Regions from separate parts of the Streptomyces sp. NPDC046557 genome, predicted to be linked through region 1. Evidence: riboswitches for the same ligand, from Rfam matches in the RefSeq annotation. Region 1 holds a riboswitch; each other region holds the start of a gene.
What was found. Region 1 has a riboswitch for thiamine pyrophosphate ahead of thiO (glycine oxidase ThiO). Riboswitches for the same ligand answer to the same signal wherever they lie in the genome.

Region 1 (5,529 bases):
AGCACCGGCGCCTGCGCGCGGGTCACCGCCGAGGCCAGCATCACCCCGGCGCAGCCCAGCTCCATCGCCAGCGCGGCGTCCGACGCCGTACCGGCCCCCGCGTCCAGGATCACCGGCACGCCCGCCCGCTCCGTGATCAACTCGAAGTTGTGCGGGTTGCGGATGCCCATCCCCGAGCCGATCGGCGAGCCCAGCGGCATGATCGCCGCGCAGCCCACGTCCTCCAGCTTCCGCGCCAGCACCGGGTCGTCGTTCGTGTACGGCAGCACGGTGAAGCCGTCGTCGACCAGGATCTCGGCGGCGTCCAGCAGCTCGACGCCGTCCGGCAGCAGCGTGCGTTCGTCCGCGACGACCTCCAGCTTGATCCAGTCCGTGCCCAGCGCCTCCCGGGCCAGGCGCGCCGTCAGCACGGCCTCGCCCGCCGTGAAGCAGCCCGCGGTGTTCGGCAGCACCGCGATGCCGAGCTTGTCCAGCACCGACAGCACCGAGCCCTGGACCGTCGGGTCCAGCCGGCGCATGGCGACGGTCGTGAGTTCCGTACCGGAGGCGACCAGCGCGCGCTCCAGCACGTCCAGGCTCGGGGCGCCGCCCGTGCCCATGATCAGGCGGGAGGAGAAGCTCCGGCCGCCGAGGGTGAAGACGTCGTCCGCCATGGGTCAGCCTCCCTGCACCGCGGTCAGGACCTCGACCCGGTCGCCGTCGTCCAGCAGGGTGTGCGGCCACCGCCCGCGCGGCACGACCGTCTCGTTGAGGGCCGCGGCGACCCCCTTGGAGGCCGGGGTCAAGGTGGCGACCACCGCGTCGAGCGTGGTGCCGGCCGCGACCTCGCGCGGCTCGCCGTTGACGGAGATGGTCATGCGTACGACTCCTGACGTGCCTCGGTGAACCGGCGCGGGGTGAAGGGGCGGGCGATCTCCGGCAGCGTGCCGGTGGCCAGCAGTTCCGCCATCACGTCGCCGGTGAGCGGGGTCAGCAGCACCCCGTTGCGGTAGTGCCCCGTCGCCAGGTGCAGGCCGGGAAGCGCGGTCGGCCCCAGCAGCGGGGCGTTGTCGGGGGAGCCGGGCCGCAACCCGGCCCGGGTCTCGGTCAGCGGCAGTTCGGTGATGCCCGGTACCAGTTCGTGGGCGTCCCGCAGCAGTTCGTAGACCCCGCCGGCGGTGACGGTGGTGTCCCAGCCCAGCTCCTCGCTGGTCGCGCCGACGACGAGTTCGCCGTTCTCGCGCGGCACGAGGTAGACGTGGCTGCCGCGTACGACCGCCCGTACGGTCCGGGACAGGAACGGCGCGTACGGGGCGGGCACCGTCAGCCGCAGTACCTGGCCCTTCACCGGCCGCACGGGAACCGCCACCTCCGGCGGCACCCCGGGCAACCGACCCGAGAGCGAGCCCGCCGCCAGGACCGTCTGGCCGGCGCGGAGCTCCGTACCGTCGTCGAGCAGGGCGCCGGCGGCCCGGTCGCCGGTGACGAGGAGCCGGGCGGCGGCCGCCCGGTGCACGGCCACACCGGCGCGTTCGCAGGCGGCAAGCAGCGCGGCCGTCAGCCGGCGCGGATCGACCTGGTGGTCGCCGTCGACCCGCAGACCGCCGCGTACGCCCGGGGCCAGCATGGGCTCCAGGCGGCGGCACTCGCGGCCGGTCAGCCACTGCGAGTCCAGGCCGCAGCGGCGCTGGAGGGCGTGCAGCTCCCGCAGGTGGAGGCGGTCGTCGGCGTCGAGCGCGACGGCGAGGGTGCCGCAGGCCCGGTAGCCGATGTCCATGCCGCCGCTCGCCTCGGCGAGTTCGGCGGTGAACTCCGGGTAGCGGGCGGCGGAGGCGACATTGAGCCCGAGCAGGGTCTCCTCGCCGTAGTGCAGTTCGGTGACGGCGGCGAGCATGCCGGCCGCGACCTGGGCGGCGCCGCCGCCGGGGGCCGGGTCGGCCAGTACGGTCCGCAGTCCGCGCCGGGCGGCGCGCCAGGCGGTGACCAGGCCGATGATGCCGCCCCCGATGACGAGGACGTCGGATCCCTTCGGGGATCCCCTCCGAGATGAGTGCATGGGCGTCCAGCCCCTCCCTTCGCCGGCATGACCCGGATCAGGTTCGTACGGTCGGAGGCCGGCCAGCCTCCCTCTCAGCCCGGTGCGTCCGGACTCCCGCGATAGGTACGGTGGCCAGACTAACCCCGCCGCGCATGCCGGGTAAGGCTGCCTCCCCCGGGCATGTTCCTGATGAAACGTCAGGAGATTAGGGTGGGCCGCGTGAGCGAGCAGACGGAACAGACTCAGAGCGGCGTCGTCATCGTCGGTGCCGGAATGGCCGGGGTGCAGACCGCGGTCGCCCTGCGGGAACAGGGCTTCACCGGCCCCGTGACCCTGCTGGGAGCCGAACCCCATCAGCCCTACGACCGGCCCCCGCTGTCCAAGGCGGTGCTGCTCGGCAAGGCCGAGGGCTCCGCCTTCGACGTGGACTTCGAGGCCCTCGGCATCGGCCTGCGGCTCGGCGTCGAGGTCACCGGGCTACGGGCGGACGCGCGCGTTGTGGACACCGAGGCGGGCCCGGTCCCGTACGACGTCCTGGTCCTGGCGACCGGCGCCCGCCCGCTGACCCTGCCCGGCTCCGACGGGGTCCCCGGCGTGCACCTGCTGCGCACGCTGGACGACGCGACCCGGCTGCGGCCGGTGCTCGCGGCGGCGCCGCCGGTGGTGGTGGTCGGGGCCGGGTGGATCGGCGCGGAGTTCGCGACGGCGGCCCGGGAGGCGGGCTGCGCGGTGACCGTGGTCGAGGCGGCGGAGCGGGTGCTGGCCGGTGCCGTGCCGGCGGAGGTCGCCGAGCCCATGGGGCGCTGGTACGCCGAGGCGGGCACGGAGCTGCTGACCGGGGCCCGGGTGGCGTCCGTGGAGGAGGGTCGGGTCCACTTGGCGGACGGGCGGACGCTGGAGGCGGGCGCGGTCGTCGTCGGCGTCGGGGCGCGGCCGGCGACGGACTGGCTCGCCGGATCCGGGGTCGAGCTGGGCGCGGACGGTTCGGTCACCGCCGACTCCCGGCTGCGGACCTCCGTGCCGGGCGTGTACGCGGTGGGGGACTGCGCGTCGTTCCCGTCGGCGCGGTACGGGGAGCGGCTGCTGGTCCATCACTGGGACAACGCGCTCCAGGGCCCGAGGGTGGTCGCGGCCAACGTGGTCGCGGGGGAGGCGGTGGAGACCGAGCCCTACGACCCGGTGCCGTACTTCTGGTCGGAGCAGTTCGGGCGGTTCGTGCAGTACGCGGGGCACCACGGCGGGGCGGACGAGATGGTGTGGCGCGGCGATCCCGCGGGCGCGTCGTGGTCGGTGTGCTGGCTGCGGGACGGGGCGCTGGTGGCGGTCCTGGCGGTGGGGCGGCCCCGGGACCTGGCTCAGGGGCGCCGGCTGATCGAGGCCGGCACGGTGCTCTCCGCGGCCGCGGTCTCCGACTCCGACACCCCGCTCAAATCGGCGTCGGTCTGACCCGGCCCCAACCCGGACGGGGTGGCCCAGGTACCGGCGGCGAGTCCGAGATGGCAGGCTTGTGCCCGTGACCGAGATTGACGCAAAGATCGATGCCCTTGTCCCCGCCTGGCTCTACCTCCCCGACATCGCAGAGATGCTCGACATCGAAGTGACCCGGGTCCGCCAGCTGGTCAAGGAAGGTCAGCTGCTCGCGGTGCGCCGCGGTGAGAACCGCTCCCTCCAGGTCCCCGCCCCCTTCATCGACGGCGACAAGATCGTCAAGGGCCTCACCGGTCTGCTGACCGTGCTCCGTGACGACGGCTTCTCCGACGAGGAGATCCTGGAGTGGATGTTCACCCCCGACCCGACCCTCCCCGGCACCCCCGCGCAGGCGCTGAGCGAGAATCGTGGCACGGAGGTGAAGCGCCGCGCTCAGGCGCTCGCCCTCTGATTCCACAGGCACTGATCCACAGGCGCTGATCCACACGGTGTACGGGCCACCCGCGGCCCGTACACCGCCACGACCACCGGGGGTACACCCATGCTGCTGTCCGACGCCCGGCTCTACCTGTGCACGGACGCCCGCAAGCGGCAGGGTGACCTCCCCGAGTTCCTCGACGCCGCCCTGGCCGGCGGCGTGGACATCGTCCAGCTCCGCGACAAGGGCATGGAGGCCGGCGAGGAACTCGAACACCTCCGGGTCTTCGCCGAGGCCGCCCGCCGCCACGGCAAGCTGCTCGCCGTCAACGACCGTGCCGACGTCGCGCACGCCATCGGCTCCGACGTGCTCCACCTCGGCCAGGGCGACATCCCCGTCCCCGCCGCCCGGGCGATCCTCGGCCGGAAGGTCCTCGTCGGCCGCTCCTGCCACGGCGAGTCCGAGGTCGACGCGGCCGTCGCCGAGCCCGGCGTGGACTACTTCTGCACCGGCCCCTGCTGGCCCACCCCCACCAAGCCCGGCCGCTACGCCCCGGGCCTCGACCTCGTCCGGTACGCGGCCTCCCTGCGCCAGGACCGCCCCTGGTTCGCCATCGGCGGCATCGACGCCACGAACCTGGACCAGGTGCTCGACGCCGGGGCCACCCGCATCGTGGTCGTACGGGCCATCACCGAGGCGACCGACCCCGGCGCCGCCGCCAACGAGCTCGCCAAGCGGGTCCGCGAGCGCGCCTGACCGGCCGACGACCTCCCGCCGCCACGGGTGTCCAAAAAGCTGTCCAATTGGCGGACCGGGCTACGGCGGGTGCCCACCCCCGTCTAACCTGCCCGTATGGCCTTTGGTACCGCTTCCACCTGGTCGGACCGTGCACACACGGTCCGCGACCTCCTCGCGTCCGGGCGCTCGTACTCCTTCGAGTTCTGGGCCCCCAAGACCGAGAAGGGCGAGCGCAACCTGTGGAACGCGCTGCGCCGGATCGAAGCGGTGGCCCCCGGCTTCGTCTCCGTCACCTACGGAGCCGGCGGCTCCACCCGCGGCGGCACCGTCCGCGCCACCGAGCAGATCGCCGCGAACACCACCCTGACCCCCGTCGCGCACCTCACCGCCGTGGACCACTCCATCGCGGAGCTGCGCCACGTCATCGGACAGTTCGCCGACGCGGGGATCCGCAACATGCTCGCGCTGCGCGGTGACCCGCCGGGCGACCCCATGGGCCCCTGGGTCAAGCACCCGGAGGGCGTGGACTACGCCGCAGACCTCGTGCGCCTGCTCAAGGAGTCCGGCGACTTCTGCGTGGGCGTCGCGGCCTTCCCCGAGATGCACCCCCGCTCCGAGGACTGGGACACGGACATCCGGCACTTCGTGGACAAGTGCCGTGCCGGCGCCGACTACGCCATCACGCAGATGTTCTTCGACCCGGAGAATTATCTGAGGCTGCGTGACAGCGTGCAGAAGGCGGGCTGTGAGACCCCGATCATCCCCGAGGTCATGCCTGTTGTGGGGATCAAGCAGTTGGACCGACTGCCCCAGCTCAGCAACGCCGTCTTCCCCGAGGCGGTAAAAGACCGCATGCTCGCGGTCAAGGACGACCCGGCGGCTGTACGCTCCATTGGCATCGAGTTCGCCACGGAGTTCTGCGCGCGGC
Region 2 (5,529 bases), on a different contig from region 1:
CCGTCTACTTCGCGGTCTACCGCGAGGGTGAAATCGAAGTGGTCGGCGTATCGGACACCCCGGCCGCTCCGGCGTGCGAAGAGTGGGCCGATTTCCGCGCGACCGGCCACGCGCACGCCATCGGCCAATGCCTGCTCGGGCAGCTCGACGAGAAGGCCCGCAAAGATCATTACGACCGCCATCCGGTCGGCCCCGTCACCCCTTACACGGTTCGGAACGAACGCGCTCTGGAGCAACGCCTCGCCTCCCTGCAACGCATGGAACCGATTACGGAGCGTCAGGAATATGTACTGGGCACGGTGTGTGCGGCGATCCCCATTACGGCGGGAGATACTGCTGCAACCATGGCGATTTCGTTCCCTTTGCACCAAGAAGACCGATTGCGCTATGCAGTTGAGCTGCTACGGAGTGAAGTAGGCGCGCTGTTGAGCACCCTCTCGTTCTCTATCAGTATCTGAAATCTCACTCCTTGTGATCTGCTAGCGCTTACACCACTCTTGTCAAGAGGGCCCATGGGGGGACCATTCCTGGCCACTTCCACAACATCGGGGTAGTCAATGCGCGAGTCGGTACAGGCAGAGGTCATGATGAGCTTTCTCGTCTCCGAGGAGCTCTCCTTCCGGATCCCGGTGGAACTCCGGTACGACGCTCACGACCCCTACGCAGTGCGACTGACCTTCCACCTTCCCGGAGACGCGCCCGTGACGTGGGCGTTCGGTCGCGAGCTCCTCCTCGATGGCATCAACAAGCCCTGCGGTGACGGGGATGTGCACATCGCCCCGTCCCACCCCGACGAGCTGTCGGACGTCCACATCCGCCTGCAGGTAGGCGGCGAGCGAGCCCTGTTCCGCGCGGGAGCGGCACCGTTGGTCGCCTTCCTCGACCGCACCGACCGGCTCGTTCCGCTCGGTCAGGAGCGCAACCTCGGGGACTTCGAGGGGACGCTCGACGAGGCACTCGACAGGATCCTCGCCGAGTCCCGGCAGAACGAGCAGAACGCCGGCTGACGGGACTTACTCCGCCCGCCCCACCCGCACCCCCTCACGTCGGCACAGCTCGGCTCGGCTCGGATCTGATCAGCGCTTGCGCCGACGTCCTCGGCCACCGCGTGCCGGCTTTGCGGCCGGGGTGGCTTTCGGTTCCCCCGGCCTGTCGGCGGAAACCACCAGCGCCGCCAGGGCGGTGGTCACCGGTACGGAGGCCACGAGCCCGATGGAGCCGACCAGTGTCCTGACGATTTCCTCGGCGACCAACTCACTGTTGGCCACCGCACCCATGCTGCTGTTCGCGATGGAGAAGAGCAGGAGCAAGGGGAGCGCGGCGCCGGCGTACGCGAGGACCAGGGTGTTGACCACGGAGGCGATGTGGTCGCGTCCGATCCTGATGGCGGCCCGGTACAAGGCCCGTGATCCCATGGTGGGATCGGCTTGGTGCAGCTCCCAGACCGCCGACGTCTGGGTGACCGTCACGTCGTCGAGCACGCCGAGCGATCCGATGATCACCCCCGCCAGCAGCAAACCGCTCATGTCGATGTCCGGGTACAGGCCGTGGATCAGTCCTGTGTTGTCATCGGTGTTGCCGCTGAGGAACGCCCATCCGATGAAGAGCGAGCCCAACAGACCGATCAGCAGCAGCGACACCAGCGTGCCGAGAACGGCGACCGAGGTGCGTGCCGTCAGGCCGTGACACATGTAGAGCGCGATCAGCATGATCGCGCTGGCCCCGACCACGGCTACGACCAGCGGGTTGGAGCCCTGCAGGATCGCCGGGAGGATGAACAGCGTCAGCACGCCGAAGCTGACGACCAGTGCCACCAGGGCGAACACGCCCCGCATCCGGCCGACCACGACGACGGCGATGGCGAAGATGCCGGCCAGCAGAGCCAACGGGAGCTTCCGGTTCAGGTCGATGACCGAGTACTGGAGGTCCCGTGGAGCGTCCGGCGCGTAGGCCACCACCACCTCTTGGCCGTTCGCCAACTGCCGCGGGGCCCCCGGCTGCACGATCTCCACGAAGGTGCGGCCCTTGTCCGGGCCGGTACCGACCTCGACGGTCGCCTTCTTGCACGCACCGGTCTGTTCCGCCGTGGCCTCGCGCCCCGAAGGGGTCGAGGTGTCACCCGTGGGTGGAACCTGCGAGGCGTTGACGGACTTGCAGTCCACACTCGCCAACGCGACGACCTTGCCCTGTTGGGTCTGCCGGTCGAACCCGACGCCGGTCCGCTCGTGCGCGGGGGCTCCACCCGGCCAGAGCACCACCATCCCGACGAAGACGGCGGCCGCGAAGGGGATCAACACGGCGGCGATGACCTTGCGCAGGTGCAGGGAGACGGGAGCCGCCGGGCCGTGCCCATGGCTGTGGGAATGGCCGTGCGCGGACCCGTGGGAGGGCGCGTGTGCGGATTCGTCGGCATGTCCGTGGTCGCTGTGACCAGGGGGCTCGGGGGGATTGATGGGAGGCTGCGGCAAGGACGTCACCGGCCGATCATCGCAAGAGATGAGGGGGCCCACTGTTCAGCACGCCACAGATGACGCTAGCGTGGGGGCTACTTTGCACAACGCGGGAGCTCGGAGCACCGGGCTGAGAGGGCGCTGATCACCGTACGCACGCCGAAACGGCGGGTACGGGAGGAGGCTGCGTCGACCGCCGAACCTGTTACCGGGTAATGCCGGCGTAGGGAGATAGGTCTCATGACCATTCAGGATGCACGCACGCCTGCCGTCAGCGAGGACGCCGACGGCCAGACCGGGCGCGGGCCGGGCTGGCACAAGGGATATGTGGCGGGCTCCCGCCCCGACATCCGGGTGCCCGTCCGCCAGGTCCACCTCACCAACGGCAAGGACGTGACGCTCTACGACACGTCCGGTCCGTACACCGACCCGCAGATCGAGACCGACGTCCGCCGGGGTCTTCCCCCGCTCCGGGAGAACTGGATCATCGGGCGGGGGGACACCGAGGAGTACGCGGGCCGGCCCGTGCGCCCCGAGGACGACGGCATCAAGCACACCTCGCCGCGCGGTGGCCTCAAGAACCTCGACGCGGTCTTCCCGGGCCGCCCGCGCCAGCCCCGCCGCGGCCGGGGCGGCGCGGCGGTCACCCAGCTCGCGTACGCCCGCCGGGGCGAGATCACCCCGGAGATGGAGTACGTGGCGATCCGCGAGAACGTCTCCCCGGAGGTCGTCCGCGAGGAGATCGCCGCAGGTCGCGCCGTTCTTCCGGCCAACGTCAACCACCCGGAGATCGAGCCGATGATCATCGGCAAGCGGTTCCTGGTGAAGGTCAACGCCAACATCGGCAACTCCGCGGTCACCTCCTCCATCGAGGAGGAGGTCGACAAGATGACCTGGGCGACCAAGTGGGGCGCCGACACCGTCATGGACCTCTCCACCGGTCGCAACATCCACACGACGCGCGAGTGGGTGCTCCGCAACTCCCCGGTCCCGATCGGCACCGTGCCGCTCTACCAGGCGCTCGAAAAGGTCGACGGCCGCGCCGAGGAGCTGACGTGGGAGATCTACAAGGACACGGTCATCGAGCAGGCCGAGCAGGGCGTCGACTACATGACGGTGCACGCCGGCGTGCTGCTGCCGTACGTCCCGCTGACTGCCCGGCGCAAGACCGGCATCGTCTCCCGCGGCGGCTCGATCATGGCCGCGTGGTGCCTCGCCCACCACAAGGAGAACTTCCTCTACACGAACTTCGAGGAGCTCTGCGAGATCCTCGCGACGTACGACGTCACCTACTCGCTGGGTGACGGACTGCGCCCCGGTTCCATCGCCGACGCCAATGACGCCGCGCAGTTCGCGGAGTTGAAGACGCTGGGTGAGCTGAACACGATCGCCAAGCGGCACAACGTCCAGACGATGATCGAGGGCCCGGGCCACGTCCCGATGCACAAGATCAAGGAGAACATCGACCTCCAGCAGGAGATCTGCGAGGAGGCGCCGTTCTACACCCTCGGCCCGCTGACCACGGACGTCGCACCCGCGTACGACCACATCACCTCGGGCATCGGCGCGGCGATGATCGCCTGGTGGGGCACCGCGATGCTCTGCTACGTCACGCCCAAGGAGCACCTGGGTCTGCCCAACCGGGACGACGTGAAGACCGGTGTCATCACCTACAAGATCGCGGCGCACGCCGCGGACCTGGCGAAGGGCCACCCCGGAGCTCAGGAGTGGGACGACGCCCTGTCGGACGCCCGGTTCGAGTTCCGCTGGGAGGACCAGTTCAACCTGGCCCTCGACCCGGACACCGCCCGCGAGTTCCACGACGAGACCCTGCCGGCCGAGCCGGCCAAGACCGCGCACTTCTGCTCCATGTGCGGTCCGAAGTTCTGCTCGATGAAGATCTCCCAGGACATCCGTCGTGAACACGGTGGAGACCTCAAGGCCGAGGAGATCGAGGCCGGCATGGCGGAGAAGTCCGCGGAGTTCGCGGCCTCGGGCAACCGGGTCTACCTGCCGCTCGCCGACTGACGGCAGCACCGCGTACGGAGCGGACCCGTGACACATGGGGGAGTCGCGGGCCCGTTCCACGAGGGTGTTCCACGCTCCGCACGGATGTTTCACGTGAAACGCGTCTGTTTCACGTGAAACATCACTCCCCCTCGGGCTCCGAGCCGCCGAAGTCGGGGCTCGTGAAGTCCGGTGGGGCGTAGTCCGGACGTGGGCTTTGGGAGGTGGCTCCGGGGCTGGTGAAGTCCGGCCGGCTGTATCCGAGGCTGGGTATGCGTCCGGCATGCGGGGTCCGCGGGGCCGGATAGCCGGGGCCGGCGCTCGGATCGGCCAGTGCGTCCCGGAGGAACGGCATGATGCCGCGTTCCAGCAGGGCGTTGCGCCACGCCTCTCGGGCGCGCGAGAGCTCGTCGGGTACGGCCGCCGCCTCCTCGGCCGCGACCTCCGTGGAGCTGTTGCGGACGGCGGTCACGAGCAATCCGATCACCGCGAAGAGCAGTGCGGCCACGGTGAGCCCACCGAAGAGCCATCCCGCTGTCAGCATGGTCCGGGCAAAGGCCGGCTCGGGATCGATCATCTTGAGGCTGTAGCCCACCAACAGGAAGATCAGCATGGCGGTGCCGGCCAGGACCGGCGCGAGAACCGCGACAATGGCGCTCACGCCCGCGCCGCCGCTCTGTCCGTCCCCGTCGCCCTCGCCCGTCGTGCCCGGGGCCGACAGACGCTCGTCGCGCAATTGCGCGCGGACTTTGACGTAGTGGTCGTATTCGGCCGCGGCCGCGGCCGTCAGCAAGGCGGTGGCACTCATGGCCATGGTGCGCAATTGTTCGGCGTTCAGTCGTTCGCCCAAGGAAGCGAGTTCCGGCCGTTCGTTCGCCGTGCGCAGCGCCTCGTCGAGGAGCCGATCGAACTCCGGTCGGTCTTCGGTGAGCAGGTGCGGAGCGCTGGTCATGTGCATCCCCCGATGCTCCGTACAAGCCGGTATGCCCGCGTAGATTCGGGCGCCGGCACAAACGGAGGAGAGCCTGCTACGGATAGAGCGATGGTAGAGCGCCCATGCCACGAGGTGACA
Region 3 (5,529 bases), on a different contig from region 1:
GAACCCGAGTCGGCCGCCGCCCCCGACCCAGTCCCGGCGTCCCGCTGACCGTCGCCGCCACGGTCTACTGCGGCGGCAGGACCACCACTTCCGACGGGGTGAAGGACACCGTCACGCGGTCCCCCACCGCCGGAGCGCCTTCCAGCCCGCACTCGGACTCCAGCACCGGCCCCGCCTCGGGCCGCAGCAGCAGCGCGACGTGCGTCCCCCGGAAGGTGCGGGACAGCACTTCGCAGCGCAGGCCGTCCGCGCCCGGCGTCACCCCGGCCGGGCGGATCAGCAGGTGCTGCGGCCCCTCCGGAGCCCCGGCCGGGACCGGGACCTTGCCCCATTCGGTGGCCGCGACGCCACCCGACACCACCGCCGGGGTCACGTTCTCGAAGCCCAGGAACCGCGCGACGAACTCCGACGCGGGACGCTGCCACACCTCCAGCGGGGTCCCGGCCTGCGCGATCCGCCCGTCCCGCATCACCACCACCCGGTCGGCCAGAGCGAACGCCTCCCCCTGGTCGTGGGTCACGGCCAGCACGGTCGTCCCCAGCCGGGCGAACAGCGCCCGCAGCTCGACCACCAGCCGCTCCCGCAGCCCGCGGTCCAACTGCCCGAGCGGCTCGTCGAGCATCAGCAGCCGCGGGGACGGCGCCAGCGCCCGGGCCAACGCCACCCGCTGCTGCTCGCCCCCGGACAGCGAGGCCACCGCCCGGCCCTGCGCCCCGGGCAGCCCGACCAGCTCCAGCAGCTCCGCGACCCGGGCCCCGTAGGAGCCCCGCCCGCCGCCGCGCATCCGCAGCCCGAACGCGACGTTCCCGCCCACGTCCCGGTGCGGGAACAGTTGGTGGTCCTGGAACATCAGGCCCACCCCGCGCCGGTGCACCGGCACCCCGGCCTGGTCCGCGCCGCCCAGCAGCACCCGCCCCGCGGACACCGGCTGGAGCCCGGCCACCACCCGCAGCAGCGTGGACTTCCCGCTGCCGCTGGGCCCCAGCACGCACACGGTCTCGTGCTCGGCGACCGTGAGGTCCACGGAGTCCAAGGCGTTCACGGCGGCCCGTCCGCCGAAGCGGACCGACACCCCCTCCAGCCGAAGCAACGTCATCAGAACTCTCCCGAGGTCTTGTCGGGCCGCAGTCGCTCCAGCACCAGCAGGGACACCGCGCACACCAGCATCAAGATCGTGCTCAGGGCCATCGCCTGCCCGTAGTTCATCTCGCCCGCCCGCCCCAACAGCCGCGCCACGGCCACCGGCAGCGTCGGACGGTCCGGCCGCGCGATGAAGACCGTCGCCCCGAACTCGCCCAGGGACACCGCGAAGGCGAAGCCGGCCGCGATCAGCAGTGCCCGCCGCACCAGCGGCAGGTCCACCTCCCGCCACGCCCGCCACGGCGACGCCCCGAGCACCGCGGCCGCCTCCCGCAGCCGCCCGTCCACCGCGCGCAGCACCGGCAGCATGGTCCGTACCACGAATGGCACTCCCACCAGCGCCTGCGCGAGCGGCACCAGGATCCACGAGGTCCGCAGGTCCAGCGGCGGCTCGTCCAACGTGATCAGGAATCCGAAGCCGACGGTCACCGCCGACACCCCGAGCGGCAGCATCAGCAGCGCGTCGAAGCCGCGCACGAACCGCCCGCCGCGACGGGAGAGCGCGGCCGCCGCGAGCCCTCCGACGAGCAGCGCGATGGCCGTCGCGGCCAGCGCGTACTCCAGGGAGTTCCCGATCGACTCCAGGGGCGGGACCAGGAACGTCCCCGATCCGACCTCCGCCAGCGCCCGGTAGAAGCCGAGCCCGTAGCCGCCGGGGGCGTCGAGCGAGCGCTCCACCAGCACACCGAGCGGCAGCACGATCAGCAGCGCCACGGTCAGCAGCACCCCGGCCAGCAGCGCGCGCTGCCCGGGCCCGTGCGGCCGGTGCGCGGTCCCCGCGGCGTCCACCAGTCGCAGGGCGGTCTCCCGTCGGCGCACGGTCCGGGCGTGCACGGCCAGGACGAGGCCCATCGCGACGAACTGGACCATGGTGAGCACGGCGGCCGTCGGCAGGTCCAGCAGTTGCGCGGTCTGCCGGTAGACCTCCACCTCCAGGGTGGAGTAGGAGGGGCCGCCCAGGATCTGCACGACGCCGAAGGAGGAGAAGGTGAACAGGAACACCATCAGCGCGGCCGCGGCCACCGCCGGGGCCAGCGCGGGCAGCGTCACCCGCCGCCACGCCGCGATCCGCCCGGCGCCCAGCACCCGCGCGGCCTCCTCCTGGCGTGGGTCGAGCTGCGCCCAGAGCCCGCCGACCGTCCGTACGACGACGGCGTAGTTGAAGAAGACGTGGGCGAGGAGGATGGCCCAGACGGTGGTGTCGAGCCGGATTCCCCACAGTTCGTCCAGCAGCCCGCCCCGGCCGACCAGGGCCAGGAAGGCCGTACCGACCACCACGGTCGGCAGCACGAACGGAACCGTGACCACCGCCCGCACCAGCCCCTTGCCCGGGAAGTCGAAGCGGGCGAAGACGTACGCGCCGGGAAGCGCGATCAGCAGCGTGAGCCCGGTCGAAGCGAGTGCCTGCCAGGTGGTGAACCACAGCACGTCGGCGATGTCGGGCCGGGCGAGCACCTCGCTGATCCGGCCGAACTGCCAACCCTCGTCGGTCTTGAGCCCGCGCCCGACGATCGCGGCGACGGGATAGGCGAAGAACAGCCCGAAGAAGACGAGCGGGACGGCCATCAGGGCGAGCCTGACGGCCATGGCCCGCCCGCGCTCCCGCCCCGCGGCGACGGGAGCGGGGGCCGCGGGAGCGCTCCGGCGTGCTACTTCACGACGAGCGAGGACCATGCCTTGACCCACTGCTCACGGTTCTTGGCGATGACGTCCGGCGCGACGTTCTGCGGCTTGTCGATCACCACTCCGTGCTTCGTGAACACCTCCGGCAGCTTGGCGTCCTTGACCACCGGGTCCACGAACATCTGGAGCGGCATGTCCTCCTGGAACTTCTTGCTCACCAGGAAGTCGAGGAGCGCCTTGCCGCCCGCCTCGTTCTTCGCGCCCTTGAGCAGGCCGGCGAACTCGATCTGGCGGAAGCAGGTGCCGGTGGCGACGCCCGTCGGCGCCTCTGCCGGCTGCGGGTCGGCGTACAGGACCTCGGCCGGCGGGCTGGAGGCGTAGGAGACGACCAGCGGCCGGTCGCCCTTGGCCTTCTTGCCGCCGGCGGAGCCGGAGAACCGCTCGTTGTACGCCTGCTCCCAGCCGTCGACGACCTCGACGCCGTTGGCCTTGAGCTTGCTCCAGTAGTCCTTCCAGCCTTCGTCGCCGTACTTGCCGACGGAGGCGAGGAGGAAGCCGAGGCCGGGCGAGGAGGTCGCGGCGTTCTCGGTGACCAGCAGGTTCTTGTACTCGGGCTTGATCAGGTCGTCCAGCGTTTGCGGCGGGGCGAGCTTCTTGTCCGCGAAATACTGCTTGTCGTAGTTGACGCAGATGTCGCCGGAGTCCACCGGGGTGACCCGGTGCTGCCGGTCCAGGACGTACTCGGGCTTGACGTCGCCGAGGCCCTTGGCCTCGTAGGGCGTGAAGATGCCGTTGTCGAGGGCGCGGGAGAGGAGCGTGTTGTCCACGCCGAAGAAGACGTCGCCGCGCGGCGAGCCCTTGGTGAGGATCTCCTGGTTGAGCGCGGCGCCGGCGTCCCCGGACTTCAGCACCTTGACGGTGTAGCCGCTCTGCTGCTCGAACTCCTTGAGGACCGGCTCGCTCACGGCGAAGGAGTCGTGGGAGACGAGGGTGACGGTCTTGGACTTCGGCGCGTCGCTCGCGCCCGCGGGCTTGTCCTTGGCATCGCCGCCGCAGGCGCTGAGCGTCGTGATGCCCAGCGCGGTCGCGAGCAGGGCGCCCGCGAACTTCTTGGTGGTGCTCACTGGTGAATTCCTCCTGGGATGTCCAGGAGAAGACGCGGCCCTGCCCGGCGCTCCATGCGAGCGGTCGCCGGGCAGGGCGCAACAGCTTGAGTGAATGACCGAACTTCCTACCCCGAATGACCGGGGCGAGGTTCAGAGGGTCTGCGGATGACGGTTACCGCACTCTCAGCGCTGTGGCGCTCCCCTGTCGGAATATGCAATTGGTTCGGCCACAGGGTACCCCGTGGCCGATCCGGCCCCCAGGAGAGTCCGCCGGCGCCGGCGGGGCGCGGTCAGCGCTCGGACGCGGCCAGTTGGCCGCAGGCACCGTCGATCTCCTGGCCGCGGGTGTCGCGTACGGTCACCGGGACGCCGTGCCGGGCGATCGCCTCGACGAACGCCTTCTCGTCCTCGGGCCGCGAGGCGGTCCACTTCGAGCCGGGCGTCGGGTTCAGCGGGATCAGGTTGACGTGGACCCGCTTGCCCTTGAGCAGCCTGCCGAGCAGGTCACCGCGCCACGCCTGGTCGTTGATGTCCCGGATCAGGGCGTACTCGATCGAGACGCGACGGCCGGACTTCTCGGCGTACTCCCAGGCCGCGTCCAGCACCTCGCGCACCTTCCAGCGGGTGTTCACCGGCACCAGGGTGTCGCGCAGCTCGTCGTCGGGCGCGTGCAGCGAGACGGCGAGGCGGCACTTGAAGCCCTCGTCGGCGAAGCGCAGCATGGCCGGGACCAGGCCGACGGTGGAGACGGTGATGCCGCGCTGCGACAGGCCGAGGCCGTCGGGCTCGGGGTCGGTCAGCCGGCGGATCGAGCCGACGACGCGGTTGTAGTTGGCGAGCGGCTCGCCCATGCCCATGAAGACGATGTTCGACAGTCGGGCCGGTCCTCCGGGGACCTCGCCGTCGCGCAGGGCGCGCATGCCGTCGACGATCTGGTGCACGATCTCGGCGGTCGACAGGTTGCGGTCCAGCCCGGCCTGGCCGGTGGCGCAGAACGGACAGTTCATGCCGCAGCCGGCCTGGGAGGAGATGCACATGGTGACCCGGTCGGGGTAGCGCATCAGCACGGACTCCACCAGGGTGCCGTCGTGCAGCTTCCACAGGGTCTTGCGGGTGGTGTCGTCGTCGCAGGAGATGTGCCGCACGACGTTCATCAGGTCGGGCAGCAGCTCCTGTCGGAGCTTCTCCCGCGAGGCCGCCGGGATGTCGGTCCACTCGGCGGGGTCGTGCGCGTACCGCGCGAAGTAGTGCTGTGAGAGCTGCTTGGCCCGGAACGGCTTCTCGCCGATCGCGGCGACCGCCTCGCGGCGTTCGGCCGGGGTCATGTCGGCGAGGTGCCGGGGCGGCTTCTTCGCTCCGCGAGGGGCGACGAAAGTGAGCTCTCCCGGAACGGGGCGGGCCATGGCGGGTACTCCTTGTAAGACGAAGGGCGCGCCGCAGAAGCAGCGCGCCTTTCAAGAGTAACCGCCCGGACCCACCCGAAGCTTTCGCATGTACGTCGTCCCGGCTCAGCGGGGCCGCACCGGTGAAAAACCCGCGGGTCGGAGCCCCGGTCGGAGCCCCCCGGGGGCGGGTATCAGCCGGTGCCGACGAACGCGGCGAGCAGCAGCCACACCACCGGGGCGGTCGGCAGCAGCGAGTCGAGCCGGTCCATGATGCC

Region 2: linked by a shared signal. The riboswitch ahead of thiC (phosphomethylpyrimidine synthase ThiC) and the one ahead of thiO (glycine oxidase ThiO) in region 1 are both predicted to bind thiamine pyrophosphate.
Region 3: linked by a shared signal. The riboswitch ahead of ABZ934_RS05620 (thiamine ABC transporter substrate-binding protein) and the one ahead of thiO (glycine oxidase ThiO) in region 1 are both predicted to bind thiamine pyrophosphate.

What each region holds. Positions count from the first base shown of each region.
Region 1 is NZ_JBEYZH010000014.1:41,130-46,658, reverse strand. It holds gene ABZ934_RS22400 (thiazole synthase) at 1-653, opposite strand, end outside; gene thiS (sulfur carrier protein ThiS) at 657-857, opposite strand; gene thiO (glycine oxidase ThiO) at 854-2,035, opposite strand; TPP riboswitch at 2,033-2,145, opposite strand; gene ABZ934_RS22385 (FAD-dependent oxidoreductase) at 2,237-3,463, shown strand; gene ABZ934_RS22380 (Rv2175c family DNA-binding protein) at 3,531-3,896, shown strand; gene thiE (thiamine phosphate synthase) at 3,987-4,619, shown strand; gene metF (methylenetetrahydrofolate reductase [NAD(P)H]) at 4,716-5,529, shown strand, end outside.
Region 2 is NZ_JBEYZH010000006.1:205,248-210,776, forward strand. It holds gene ABZ934_RS15690 (helix-turn-helix domain-containing protein) at 1-458, shown strand, start outside; gene ABZ934_RS15695 (SsgA family sporulation/cell division regulator) at 558-1,007, shown strand; gene ABZ934_RS15700 (YibE/F family protein) at 1,077-2,477, opposite strand; TPP riboswitch at 2,550-2,697, shown strand; gene thiC (phosphomethylpyrimidine synthase ThiC) at 2,691-4,478, shown strand; gene ABZ934_RS15710 (hypothetical protein) at 4,600-5,415, opposite strand.
Region 3 is NZ_JBEYZH010000002.1:86,401-91,929, forward strand. It holds gene ABZ934_RS05605 (hypothetical protein) at 1-48, shown strand, start outside; gene ABZ934_RS05610 (ABC transporter ATP-binding protein) at 65-1,096, opposite strand; gene ABZ934_RS05615 (iron ABC transporter permease) at 1,096-2,706, opposite strand; gene ABZ934_RS05620 (thiamine ABC transporter substrate-binding protein) at 2,790-3,887, opposite strand; TPP riboswitch at 3,974-4,083, opposite strand; gene rlmN (23S rRNA (adenine(2503)-C(2))-methyltransferase RlmN) at 4,160-5,272, opposite strand; gene ABZ934_RS05630 (phosphatidate cytidylyltransferase) at 5,446-5,529, opposite strand, start outside.